Regions from separate parts of the Kroppenstedtia sanguinis genome, predicted to be linked through region 2. Evidence: riboswitches for the same ligand, from Rfam matches in the RefSeq annotation. Region 2 holds a riboswitch; the other holds the start of a gene.
The links. A riboswitch is a leader RNA that binds a small molecule or an ion and turns the genes downstream of it on or off. The one in region 2 is predicted to bind S-adenosylmethionine.
Positions count from the first base shown of each region.

Region 1: another riboswitch for S-adenosylmethionine. It lies ahead of JOD24_RS06075 (methionine ABC transporter ATP-binding protein); the one in region 2 lies ahead of JOD24_RS00785 (MFS transporter).

Region 1 is NZ_JBNPXF010000007.1:57,368-64,546, forward strand. Features, by position in the region: gene JOD24_RS06060 (YigZ family protein) at 1-234, shown strand, start outside; gene JOD24_RS06065 (MetQ/NlpA family ABC transporter substrate-binding protein) at 284-1,093, opposite strand; gene JOD24_RS06070 (methionine ABC transporter permease) at 1,112-1,768, opposite strand; gene JOD24_RS06075 (methionine ABC transporter ATP-binding protein) at 1,758-2,759, opposite strand; SAM riboswitch class I at 2,833-2,941, opposite strand; gene JOD24_RS06080 (sugar transferase) at 3,672-4,322, opposite strand; gene JOD24_RS06085 (SDR family oxidoreductase) at 4,509-5,423, opposite strand; gene JOD24_RS06090 (glycosyltransferase family 4 protein) at 5,567-6,820, opposite strand; gene JOD24_RS06095 (glycosyltransferase family 4 protein) at 6,836-7,179, opposite strand, start outside.
Region 2 is NZ_JBNPXF010000001.1:153,675-160,853, reverse strand. Features, by position in the region: gene JOD24_RS00785 (MFS transporter) at 1-950, opposite strand, end outside; SAM riboswitch class I at 1,104-1,222, opposite strand; gene JOD24_RS00780 (FecCD family ABC transporter permease) at 1,408-2,436, opposite strand; gene JOD24_RS00775 (FecCD family ABC transporter permease) at 2,433-3,431, opposite strand; gene JOD24_RS00770 (iron-hydroxamate ABC transporter substrate-binding protein) at 3,492-4,382, opposite strand; gene JOD24_RS00765 (ABC transporter ATP-binding protein) at 4,300-5,232, opposite strand; gene JOD24_RS00760 (NAD(P)/FAD-dependent oxidoreductase) at 5,483-6,538, shown strand; gene JOD24_RS00755 (hypothetical protein) at 6,668-7,179, opposite strand, start outside.

The sequences.
Region 1 (7,179 bases), on a different contig from region 2:
CTACACAGCCAGATGGAGATTACAGTGGACTATGCTGCCATGGGAAAAGTGGAGCATGCACTTCGATCCATGGAGGTTGAAGTGGAATCTCCCCGCTTCGACGAGCAGGTTCACTGGAGAGTCTGGGTCCCCGTCGGTCAGGAATCATCGATCAAAGAGAGGGTGGCAGAGTGGACCCATGGTCGGGGACGGGTCACCCTTCGCGGTGTAGAGCACCGTCCCATGGAAGTATAAGAAAACCCTCCCTAGCTCATCAGATGAGCCGGGGAGGGTTTGGGTTTCTTCAGAATGCCGGGACCACAGCCCCTTTGTATTTTTTCTCTATGAACTTGGCCACTTTGGGCGAGGTAAGCGCTTTAGCCAATTCCTGGATAGCTTGGTCTTTCTCGTTCCCCTCTTTAACCGCCAGAACATTGACATATGGGGATTCTTTTCCTTCTATGATCAAAGCATCCTCCATCGGGTTCAGCTTGGCTTGAAGTGCATAATTGGTGTTGATCGCCGCTGCATCCACTTGGTCCAGCACTCGGGGAAGTGTAGCTGCTTCCAGAGGTTTAAATTTCAGCTTTTTCGGATTGTCGGCGATATCCTTGACGGATTTTTCTCCATCACCTGACTTCAGTTTGAGCAAGCCCTCATGTTCCAACAGCAGCAATACCCGTGTGACCTCACTGGTTCCATTAGGCAAAGCGATGGTGGATCCTTTTTTCAGTTGGGAAATTTTATCGATCTTTTCCGAGTATAAACCGATCGGTTCGATATGAACCCCTACTACCTTCTTCAAGTGCCAGCCCCGTTCTTTATTGGAGGTCTCCATCCACGGGATATGCTGGAAAAAATTTGCGTCCAACTGCTCCTCTTCCACCCCTTTGTTGGGAGTGACATAATCCTGGAGCACTTTCACTTCCAGCTGAATCCCCTTTTTCTCCAGATCCGGCTTCACCTGATTCAGAATTTCAGCGTGAGGCACCTGGGAGGCACCCACCTTGAGAATCTGTTTCTCATCGGTTCCTCCCGTTTCCGAACCACCACAGGCCGTCAGGGCCAGGACCAAAGATAAGGCCAAAAGTAACAATGACCATCCTTTTCTCATCATGTTTCCCCCGTTCTTTTATCGTTTATCCAAACGACGGGATACCCAATCTCCACACCATTGAACCAATTGAACCATCAAGATCAGGAGAATCCCGCAGACATATAGCATGCCATCGTTGAAAGATTGGAATCCGTAGCGAAAAGCGGCGTCCCCGAGACCGCCACCACCGACCACACCAGCCATCGCCGAGAAACTGACCAGGGTCACACAAGTGACGGTTAGCCCTGAGACGAGAGCAGGAATCGCTTCTGGAATCAAGACGCGTCTGATCACCTGAAAGCGAGTCGTCCCCATAGATCTGGCCGCCTCCACCACTCCTTTGTCCACCTCTCGCAAGGCGGTTTCCACCATTCTGGCGTAGAAAGGAGCGGCACCGGCAATCAAGGGAATGGTGGCTGCAGTCGGCCCCAGACTGGTCCCCACTAGAAATTGTGCCAGGGGAAACAGAAACAGCACGAGCACAATAAAAGGAACTGCCCGGAAGATATTCACAATGGCAGACACCACTTTTTGCAACCAAGGTTGATCCCAAAGATTTCCTCGCTCGGTCACCACTAATAGGACTCCCAGCGGAATCCCGAACAGGGCCGTAAAGAAGGTGGAAATGCCCACCATATAAGCAGTTTCTCCTGTGGCCTGCCACACGGACGGCCAATCCACTTCATGAAACATGTGCCTTCCCCTCCACCAATTCCACATCTTCTCCGATTTGGTTGAGGAGACGATTCACTTCCCCCGGCTCCCCACTGATTTGGACGGAGATCCGTCCGCTTTCATCCACTTCCCCATCTAGGCTCCGGAGGGTCACCCGGGAACTACTGACAGCAGGGCTCAGGATTTTCCACACTTGATCCCAGCGGGGAAAATCACAGCGAATCACGGTCTTTCCAGGGGAAGGGGAGTCCTGTACGCCCGTCCTTTCCACCCGCAGTTGTTGGACAAATTGGCGGATCAGGGAATGACTGGGCTGTTTGAACACCGAGTCTACCTCCCCGGATTCCACGATCCGTCCGTCATCCATCACGGCTACTCGGTGGCAGATCGATTTCACCACACTCATCTCGTGAGTAATCAACAGCAAAGAGATGCCTGTATCCCGGTTGATCTCCTTGAGTAGTCCCAAAATGGATGAAGTGGTCTCCGGATCGAGAGCGGATGTGGCTTCGTCACACAGCAAAACGTGGGGATCGTTCGCCAAAGCCCGCGCGATACCGACCCGCTGTTTTTGCCCCCCAGAGAGTTGGGCGGGATAAGCTTCCGCCCGGTTCGCCAGACCTACCCGTTCCAAAAGGGCATCCACTTTATGACGAACTTCCTGTTTCGGCCGGCCCGCCACCTCAAGAGGAAATGCTACATTCTCCCGGACTGTGCGCGACCAGAGCAAATTAAAATGTTGGAAGATCATTCCGATTTTCATACGGGCGGCTCGCAGTTCCTTCTCTCCAAGGTTGGAGATCAGTTGCCCATCCACACGGACCTCTCCACGGGTGGGGGTCTCCAGTCCGTTCACCAGCCGCAACAAGGTGCTCTTGCCTGCACCGCTGCGACCGACGATCCCGAAAATCTCACCCTTTTGCACCTCGAGATCCACATCGGTCAATGCCTGCACCGGTTCGTTATCTCTCAGGGTAAAGGATTTACTCACGTTCTTCAGTTGGATCACGTACATCACCACCCCATATAAAAAGTCCTTTCCTCAGACAAGGAAAGGACCGATTTGCGATCACGGATCCTTCCTCTCATCTGTCAGAACCTTCAAGTTCTGCAGGAATTGGCACCTTAACCATCAAATCGGTCGGTTGCCGGGCTTCATCGGGCCAGTCCCTCCACCTCTCTTGATAAGAGAAAAGCGATGTATTCAAATGTTAGATGTGATGATATCATGACCCACCCATCACGTCAACGGAAGATATTCCCTCCCTGGGATCAGGGCTGTTGATTAATCCCAAAGTGGATGATAGGAACGAAACGATCCTTTCGCTCTTCCTATTGCCCCCCATCGTAAAATATGGCTTGAGGGGACGAGGATATGGTGAGATAGCTACGATCTCTTGCAAAGAACGATAGCGAGACCCGGGAGCGGAAAGCGACCCTGGCGAGACTTGTGCCCTATGGGTGCAAAGGCGAATCAAAGCCCCACCATCCTGACCTTAGTTCCTGCCTAAAATATGGCTAATCAACACGCCTGCCCTGGGATATAGTTACTAACAGAACCAACCCTCACCCCGCACTGCCTACTGTTTCAGATGTTTTTCGGGAGATTACATTTACTTTACATTTGCGCCGAAAATCACTAATCCGGCGGCAGATCTCTTATAATAAAGATATCAAAGGAGTATGGGAGGTGCCCCAGATGAACTCACCCGCAGTTGGCAAACCCTTTTGGTTGGGCATTTTCAACGCAGCGTGTTTGAGTGTCCCGCTGTGGTTGCTCTTGTATCTGTCCCTGCGTCTGATGTTCTAATGGGAGCCACATTCCATACCCATGCTTCAGATGCTTCTGTTCCCATTCCCATTCCATATAAACATTGCAAAAGGGTTGCCTATGTGGCAACCCCCTTTTTTTCCGTTCCATTTATCTGGCACCGCTTCCCGACAGAACCACCCAAACCGTGCGCCATAAAATTTTCATATCCAAGGCAAGGGACTGACTGCGGATATAGTACATATCCAACTGGAATTTTTCCTCTGGAGTTGACTCATACCCTCCGTTCACCTGTGCCCATCCCGTCAATCCCGGCTTCACTGATAAGCGCTGTTTGAAGCCCGGAATCTCCTGGGAAAACTTCTCGGTAAAGACATGGCGCTCCGGCCGAGGGCCAATCAGACTCATATCCCCTCGCAACACATTGATCAACTGGGGAACTTCATCAATCCGGGTCTTACGGATGAACTTTCCGACGCGTGTGACCCGGGGATCATTTTTGGCCGCCCATTGCGGTCCGTTTTTCTCCGCATCGGTCCGCATGGAACGCAACTTGTACACATGAAAGCGACTTCCATTCAGCCCCACCCGTTCCTGGGAATACAAAACAGGACCCCTGGATTCCAACCGGATCGCAAGTGCCGTCAGCACCAGCACCGGTAGAATGAAGATCAGTAGAGCAATGGAGAAGACCACTTCAAACCCTCTTTTAAGGAAGGGATAATATCCGGTTGCCGTATAAGGCGAACTCTCGGTTCGCGCCCTCAGATCGCTTTCGTAAGCCACCGCTTTGGAACGCATCCGCAAACCACTCCTACCGTATGATGATTCCATTGGGTCGGTTTATGGATGAAATATGTTACAGTTCTTTTACATCCGTTTCTGTCTGGTCGCTGAACGCCGTTCAATCTGTTACTCAGTATACTGCAGATGTCCCGATTTTACAATAGATCGGAACATCTATTTTACACAAAGATTACAGTTGTGTTACAGAACACCGTAAAAGTCCATAGTCCGTGCCAAACCGGTTTCCAAATCTATGGTCGGTTCCCAATTCAAAACGGACTTCACCCGATCAATGTTAAAGTAACTGTACTTAATGTCGCCGGGCCGGTTCGGTCCGTAGTTTACCGCTAGCTTGCGTCCGCTGATTTTTTCCATTGTTTGTACCAAATCATTGAGGGAGGTATTCACCCCAGTGCCGAGATTGAAAGTTTCTCCATCTCCCGCTTCCAATGCCGCCACATTGGCACGGGCGACATCCTCAACATAAATATAATCCCGAGTCTGCTCCCCGTCCCCATGGATCGTCAAGGGAAGCCCCCGCAACAGCCGATCGATAAAGATGGAAATGACGGCCCCTTCCCCATGGGGAACCTGCCGGATTCCGTACACATTGGCATACCTTAAAATCGTAAAAGAAAGTCCGTGCAAACGATGATAGGCCTGGATATATTCCTCAGGCGTTCCTTTGGAAATACCGTACGGGGCCAATGGCGACAATGGATGTTGTTCATCGATGGGCAAATATTGGGGATTACCATAGATGGCCGCCGATGAAGCATAGATGAATTTGGCCACCCCGTGGCGGCGACAACTTTCCAACAGGCGGATCGTACCCAGAATATTGGTTCGGGCATCTGCGAGGGGATCCTCAATGGAGCGGGTCACTTGGGATTGAGCGGCCTGATGGATCACCGCATCTGGTTGCTCCTCACCCACCACCTCGTCGATGTCTTCATCCTGAATGTTCAGCCGGTAAAAAGAACTCTCTGGCCTCAGAACTTCCTCTTCCCCGGTGGACAGATTATCCACCACCACCACCTGGTGCCCCTTTTCCAACAATTGATCTACGATATGGGAGCCGATAAAACCGGCTCCCCCTGTCACCAACACCTTCATATCTATGACTCCTTCTCTGTTGTAAAGGGGATTCCGCCCCTGTACGAAATCCTCCAGTGCTTCTAGTGGTTCCTCTATAGAAGAAACGGGATTCCCTCCGTTAAGGTTTTCTTCAGGAGGCAGGGGATCCATCCCAGCCCTCTTCACCCGGAGCGATTGATTTCTTCTATCGGCTTTGCACCGGGGTAGAGCAGGCTTTTCATCTCCCGCAACAGCTTTTTAGCCAATTTTCTCCGATCGCCAAAGCGCTCGATGTACCGTTGACCCTGTTCGGCTATCCGCTCTCGTTCCTCTGGGGACAGGGTCATCAATTTCTCGATCGCCTCAGCCAATCCTCGGGAATTCTCCGCACCAGAGAAGAGTCCTACCCCGTTTTCCTCCACAATCTGTCGGACCTCGCCGTCTACAGTGGTGATGACGGGTTTGCCTACATACAGATAGTCAAATAATTTATTGGGGCGGGCCCCTCTGAAAATCTCATGATCTGCGAGGGAGATCACTCCACAGTCGGCGGCATCGATATAATGGTAAATCTCCTCTTTGGGAACCGGATCCAGCAGGTACACATGATCCAGCCCCCGCTCTCTTTTCAGTTGCCGAAGCCGCTCCTTTTCTGGCCCATCACCGATCAGCACGATGGCACAACCTGTCGGCAGATCAAGAGCCGCCTGGACAACGTGTTCCAGTGCATTGGCCGGGCCGTGAGCACCAGCATAAAGGGCGACAAACCGATAGGATTCCACTCCCATCCGTCGCCGATATTCCCTTTTCTCCGATTTTCGGGGGTGCCAGGACCCCTGCACAATTCCGTTGGGGATCAAAGAGATTTTATGAGAGGGAATCCCTTTGGCGGCGATGAACTTGCGTTGATACTCCGTCAATACGATGATTTGATCCGCCCGCCGGTAAAGGAAGGATTCCAGGCGGGTCAGAGCCTTGATCACCAGGGGATTTCTCAGTCCATTCATCTGAATGAGAGTATCCGGCCACAGATCCCGCACTTCCAGGACGAAGGGACAACGTTTCACCTTGGACAACACCCACCCAGCCAAAGGGGTGAGCAGGTGGGGAGAGGAAGCCAATAGCAGATCCGGCCGCCTGCGGAAACATCCGACCAGCACGAATAGGAAGGAAAAGCTGATCATATTTAACACCCGCCGGAAATCATTCCTGGTATGGGGAAAAGACCACAACCACCGGAGACGAAAACCGGGGGTCTTCACTGAATCCCGTTCCGCTCTTCGGATCCTGCGCCGCCGGGTGTGATTGAAGGAAGAAAGCCACAGGGTCACCTCTGCCTGTTCTTCTGCCGCCCATTCCTGGGCCAGCTCATAATGCCGGGTAATCCCGCCCAGATGAGGGGGTGCCGCATAGTGATTGGCGATCCAGATACGCAATTGGACTTCACTCCCTTACAGCCCTTGATACAGCTGTATTAATTTCTTCTCCTCCACCTGCCAGTTATATACTTCTCGATGCGCCTGCCGTCCCTTGACTCCCATCCTTCTCCGCAGTTCATCGTTCCGAAGGATCTCAGCCACTTGAGCCGCTATTTCCTGTGGTTGAAGGGGATCCACTGTCCGGCCAGCCCCGCTCCCCTCCACAATCTCCCGCCACAGAGGAAAGCGGGTGGCGATCACAGGCAAGCCTGCCGCCATATATTCAAACATTTTGATGGGAAGCGATTCCCGATAGTTTTCCACGGGATGAAGACAGACCAAACCCACTTTCCCTTTCCCCAGCCACTGTTGCACCT
Region 2 (7,179 bases):
CCGATCCGGTCAGATGCATAGGACCACAGGGGCAGAGTGATCAAGCCGACGACAGATGAGATCATGATCGCATTCAATCCGACAGAAGAATCCATCTGGAGTGTTTCCGCGAGATAGCTGAGCAAAAACACACTATAGATGTAGAATAATGCGTTCTGCAACAATTTCATGCCGATCGTCAATAACAACGGTTTTTTCTCCTCACGCCATACCGTCCGCACCGGATGAGTGTCCACCTGAGGCTGTTCCGCCCGCTGTTTTAAATACACTGGTGACTCACTCAGTTTCCAGCGGACATAGACTCCGATCAGAACGAGCACTGCGCTCAGCAGAAAGGGAAGTCGCCATCCCCAAGCCAGGAAAGCCTCCTCGGACAATTGGTTGGAGAAGAGAGAAAACACCAGTGTGGACAAGAGCAACCCCACCGGCACTCCCAACTGAGGAAAGCTCCCATAAAATCCGCGCTTCCCAGGTGGAGCATGTTCCACGGTCATTACCACGGCCGCCCCCCATTCCCCGCCGACTGCGAAACCCTGAATTAAACGGAGGAGACTGAGCAAAAGCGGAGCGCCGATGCCGATCGATTGGTGAGTGGGCAGCAGACCGATTAGAAAGGTGGCCGCCCCCATCACGAGGAGGGAGAGCATCAGAACGTTCCTCCGTCCCACCCGGTCCCCGAAATGCCCAAAAACGGCGCTTCCCAGCGGACGAGCAATAAATCCGACGGCATAAGTGGTAAAAGCTGCGATGGTACCGTACAGCGGATCAATAGTGGGAAAAAATAAGGCGGGGAAGATCAGAGCAGCGGAGGACCCGTACAGATAGAAGTCATACCACTCGATACTGGTTCCGATAAAACTGGCCCAGGCCACCTTGCGATACTCTTTGGATTGGATTTCATTTTCTGCTCTTGGCTCGGAAGCCTCTGTTTCAACGACTGTACTGCTCAACCGAATCCCTCCTCACATTCATAACTAAACGCATGTGTTTAGTATGTTTTATAGATAAAATGAACATCCTAGGTGCGAGAGTTGCCCGCATCCCACCTGATCGGAACTAAAAAACCTCTTCCTAAGGAAGAGGTTTAGTTGTAATTCCGCTCTTCCTTATCTTCCAGACCCTTGCAGGCCTGCTGGACTTGGCACCTTTTTATTCGGATCAAACGAATAAAGGTTGCCGCGGGATCATCGGACCAGATTCCTCCCCCGACTCGTGATAAGGATGTTCTGATATGAATTTGTGATTTAACCCTAAACGAAAACGACTGTTCTGTCAAGATAAATTATACTAAAAAGAAAAAAGGGGATTCAGGGCTGTTGATTAATCCTGGTCCCGATCGGTACATCGGAACGGGGGTGAACACGATCTCCCTATCCAAAACAACCCGCCTGGAGGATTCCATATGACTCATCTCTCTCCCCAGCGATTCGTCCTTTTGAACAACAGATAGAGAAAATAAGGCGCACCAATAATCGATACGATCACTCCCGCAGGGACCCCCTCCGGCCCGACCAAGTTTCTTCCGATGGTATCCGCCGTCAGCAATAGCCAGCCACCGAGCAACAGACAGATCGGCAAATACAATTGTGCCCGATGTCCGATAATGGCTTTGGCCAAATGAGGTGCCATCAGGCCTACGAAGGCGATGCCTCCGGTCACCGAGGTGGCTGCAGCCGCCAAGGCGACCGCCGCCAGCAAGAGAAGGAGGCGCTCTCGGTTCACCCGCAACCCTACTCCAATCCCCACCGGTTCATCCATGGAGAGGAGATTGAGCGGGTTCGATTTGACCCAGACAAAAGGGACCAAGATCAAGAGCCACGGCAAAATCGCCCACACAAAGGGCCAATCGACTCCCCAAACGGATCCAGCCAGCCATTTCGCGATAAAATCCACTTTTTCCTGTTCCGCTGAGGAGATGAGGATGGTCATCACCCCTGAGAGCGTGGTGGAAAATCCCACCCCAATCAGGATCAGGCGGATCGGTTGCAACCCAGTACGTTTTTCGTAAGCCAGCCCATAAATGATTAAAGACGTCACCAACGCCCCCACAAAAGCGATGAAGGGAATGGCATAGGCAAAGTTCCCCACCTCCAGCGGGGCAAATAAAAAGAAGACGGCGATGGCCACACCGGCACCTGAGTTAATGCCGATTATCCCCGGATCCGCCAGATCATTGCGAGCCACCGATTGTAAGACTCCGCCGGACAAGGCGAGAGCCATCCCGGCCAACAGGGTGATCAGCAGACGAGGCAGGCGAAGGGAAAAGAGGATGAACTCTTCTTTAAAACTCCCTTGACCGAACAAAGTGGGAATCAGACGATCATAAGATAGCGAAGCGGGTCCCCACCCCATGCTGATCCATGCTGTGAGTACAATCAGAGCAAACAGCATATAAATCCAATACTTTTGCTTGCGACGCGTGGAAGTTGGGATCACGAGAACGCCCGACCCCCTTTACGGACAATGACGAGAAAGAAGGGAAGTCCGATCATAGCGATGATCGCCACCACCGGAGTTTCATAGGGAGCCTGAAGCGTTCGTCCCAGTGTGTCCGCCAGTAACATAAAGGTAGCCCCGATGATAGCCGCAGAGGGAATGATCAGACGGTAATCCGCGCCCACGATGGCTCGTACCAAATGGGGAACCACCAGGCCTACAAAAACCAAGTTCCCAGCCAGTGATACAGAGGATCCTGCCAATAAAATGGTGACAACAAAGAGAATCCCTTTGATGTATTGCGTTTTTTGTCCCAAACCGACTGCCACCTCTTCATCCAGACTGAGAATGGTCAGCTGACGGGAATAGTAAATCGCGACAAGGATCCCGATGAAGATAACCGGCATCACCCATAAAATCTGAGTCCATGTAGTTCCGATCAGTCCACCAGCGGTCCACATGGAGACATCCTTGGAAATTTTAAAAACCAGGGAGACTCCTTCTGAAACTGCAACTAAAAATGTAGAAACCGCCGCCCCTGCCAAAACGAGACGAGAGGGGGAAGACCCCCCCTTTTGCAGGGAACCCAAACCAAAAACGACTGCCGAAGCCAACCCGGCTCCGATGAAGCAAGCGATCATGATTCCAAAATAGTCGAGGCCTGGAAAGCATGCCATGGCAATGGCCAAGGCGGCATTTGCGCCGGCTGTCAGACCCAGCAGTCCGGGATCCGCCAGCGGATTTCGTGAGATACCCTGCATAATTGCCCCCGATACGGCTAAAGCGGCACCTACCCCGATGGCAGCCACTTCTCGGGGAAAGCGGATCTCCCGCAAGATGTCCATTTTTTTTGTTTCAGAAGAAGTGAGCGCCAGCCATACATCCCAGATCGTCGTATCTGCAGCTCCCCACACCACCGCTCCAAAAAACATGAGAACAAACAGCAGGAGAAAACCACTAAGTAAAGCAGGGAAAGCCCATGTTCTTGATTTCATGAACCATTGTTCCCCCTTCAATCAGCGTTCAAGAAAAACAGAGGGGTACTTTTCCCTTGATTACTTATCTTCTCCACCTGCCTTCCCGAGAAACTTCTCTTTGAAGAATTTCAGCTGATAGTCCAGACTGAGTGGATCGTTGAACATAAACTCTTTGGTGTCCACCACGAACACCCGATCCTTCTTCACCGCTGGAATGTTTTTGAATGTCTTGGTTTTCATATACGAGCTATCATAGTCACTATTTTTGCTGATGACGAGATAGTCTCCGGCAAACTCCGGGAGAACTTCTGGAGACAACGCATGATAACCCGTCTTCAATGCTTTTTCCTTCACTTTTTTCGGCATGTTCAGTTCCATCTCTTGGTACAGGACTTCGGTGCCACGTCCCCAATCCTTACCAAAAACGGAGAGTTGTTTATCGAAGTTTTCGATGACAGAAACCGTCGCATCCTCACCGATCTGATCTTTGATTTCTTGACCGGTTTTTTTGGATCGTTTCTTGAAGTCTTCCACCCATGCAGTGGCTTCCTTTTCTTTATTGAGCACCTTACCGATTTCGATATGTTGGTCAAGATAGTTCAACTTATTATATGTGAAGATCACAGTGGGGGCGATCTCTTTCAACTTATCCTGGTTCTTGGTATTGGAGAGACCGATAATTAAATCCGGGTTGAGTTCCACGATTTTTTCCAGGTTTTCATCGGATACCTCAGCCACACCCTTCAGCCGGTCTTTCCAGAGAGGGTTCATCTTGGCATAGGGATCCACACCGACCAAGTTAGTATCCAAGGCCATGACGTTACCAGCAAAGGATGCGAGGACAACCACTCGCTTCGGATGCGCAGGGACCTCCACAGGGCCATTTTCAGACTGGTAGGTGATGGTTTTCTGTGACTCCTTCCCTTCTTCCGAACTTTTCTCTTGCGAGCTGCAAGCGCTGGTTAGCACCAGGACGGTCAACAACAGGGGAATGAACCATCTCTTCATGGGGTTGATCTTCTCCTTTGATCAAGTCGTAAGTGAGACAAATAGGGCGATCTGTGCGCGGATCCCGATCGATGACCGCGTCGATTCGGAAAACTTCACGTAGCACATCGGGGGTGATCACTTCTTCACAAGATCCTGCCTTGACAATCTGGCCTTGTTTCATCGCAATGATGTAGTCAGCAAAACGAGCTGCTTGATTCAGGTCATGAAGGACTGTGATAATGGTGCGGCCCTGCTCAAGGTTCAGTTTTTGCAGCAACTCCAACACTTCCAATTGATGAGCCAAATCGAGATAAGTTGTCGGCTCATCCAAGAAAATAAGTTCAGTCTCTTGTGCCAAAGCCATCGCTATCCAAACCCGTTGCCGTTGTCCCCCTGATAATGCCTCCACGGGGCGGTGTTTAAAATCCATCGTACCCGTCACTTCCAACGCCCAGTCGATCACTTCCAGGTCTTTTGGGGTCCATCGACCCCAACCTTTTTGATAAGGAAAACGACCATAGGAGACAAGCTCTGCCACGCTCAGCCCTTTGGCCCCTTCCGGAGATTGTGGCAAGATCGCCATCTTTTGCGCGATCGCTTTTGTATCTCCCCGTGCAATATCCCCACCGTCCAACAAAACCACTCCGGATTGCGGGGAGATAATTCGCGTCATCGCTTTTAACAGGGTAGATTTACCACAGCCGTTGGCACCGATGATCGTCGTTATTTTCCCATCAGGAATGGTCACGTTCAGGTCCTGAACAACCAGACGATCTCCATATCCGATGTCTAAGGCCTCGGTATATAGTCGATCCCCTTCCGTTCTCACCATTTCACCCCCACACATGATAATGATTCTCAGTATCGTAAACTATAGCAGGCAATTGCTGATGTTGTCAACTCATCCACAGGTCTTCCTCCCCATTCTTGCTTGGGTGATCATCCCAACCAGTGCTGATTCTATCGCAAAAATTCTCACCTGTCCGCACTTTGTTCGATCCCTTTGCAAAAAAGACAAAAAACCTGTATAGTCAATGGATAGATGAGAATGAGAATCAATAATGACTGGGGGATGGAAAGTGAAGCAGCCGGAGTTGTTCGATGTAACCATCATCGGCGGTGGACCTGCAGGATTGTATGCATCCTTTTACAGCGGATTACGCGAAATGAAAACTAAAATTATCGAATTTCAGCCACATCTAGGTGGGAAAGTTCACATCTATCCTGAGAAGATGATTTGGGATGTGGGGGCTTTAACGCCTGTGACCGGAGCCCGTTTGATCGAGCAAATGGTACAACAGGGTCTGACGTTCCATCCTACAGTCATTTTAAATGAGAAAGTGGAACAGATCTCCAAGGAGGAGACCGGTCACTTTGTTTTGGAGACGACCTCCGGGGAACGCCATCTTTCCAAAACCGTGATTGTGGCGACGGGAAGCGGAATCTTCAAACCTCAGAAGCTCCAGGTGAAAGGAGCCGAGAAATTCGAAGTGACCAACTTACATTATACCGTGACATCCATGCAACGGTTCAAAGATAAAACTGTCATCCTCTCTGGAGGAGGCAACACGGCCATCGACTGGGCCAACGAGTTGGAGTCCGTGGCGAAAAAAATCTATTTGGCCTATCGGAAAGAAGAGCTGAAAGGCCACGAATCCCAAGTCACTCAATTGATGAATAGCTCCATCGAATGCTTATTCCATACAGAGATTACGAATCTGATCGCAAACCCAAACCAGGATCGCATCGAGTCGGTTGAATTGACCGACCGTAAAAAAGGGACTGTGCACCATCTTCCAGTGGACGAAGTGATTATCAATCATGGTTATGAACAAGATATCAGTCTTCTGAATAACAGTGCACTACCCATCCAGATGGTGAATAACTTTTATATCAAAGGAAGTGTCAACAGCGCATCCTCCATACCGGGACTGTATGCCGCGGGAGATATTTTGCATCATGAAGGAAAGCTTCACTTGATTGCAGGGGCATTCCAGGACGCAGCCAACGCAGTGAACCAGGCTAAACTTTACCTGCAGCCAGATGCCCCCCAAACGGCAATGGTCTCCTCCCATCACGAAATCTTTCAATCACGAAATCGGGAACTAAAGCAACGGGTTTTGATAAAAAGATAAAATCTATGAAGGGTGAGCGGGACCGACCTCCTCAGAGAAATCGCCTCCGATGTTTTCAAATGCATCTTTGCATGAAAAAGCGGACATAGTGATGTAACTATGTCCGCTTTTTGTCGGAGGGTAGTATATTTACAAGTCGCTTTTGTTTAAGCTCTTGTCCTTCAACTGATCTTCTGTGCTGTTACCTTTTTCTTTGGTATACTCCACTTCACCAGAATCCCCTGCAATGTCATCCAAGGTATCTTTGGTAACTTGGTAATGATCGCCCGCCTTTGTCATGGTGAAGGTGATCTCTTTCTCCTCCCCCACTGTATCGATCGGATAGTTCCGGTCCCCGTAAATAATGGAGTAAAGTTTGAAATTAAGTAAGTTATTGATAGCTTTTACATCTTTGTTTTGGGAGTCCAGAATCATTTTAGAAGTATTTACATCACCGAAAATTTGGCTACGGGCCATTGTAATCGCGTTGGCTACAGATTTTAAAGCAATGGGATCGATTTTGGCAGTCACTTCAGCAGTGTCGTCTGTGACTTTCACTTTCTCAACAGAGTAGGTAATGTTCTGTAAGGATTTAATCGAAATACGGCTGTACTCTTTAATAATCTCTTCCGCTGTATAGGTGGAGCCATCCACCACCAAAC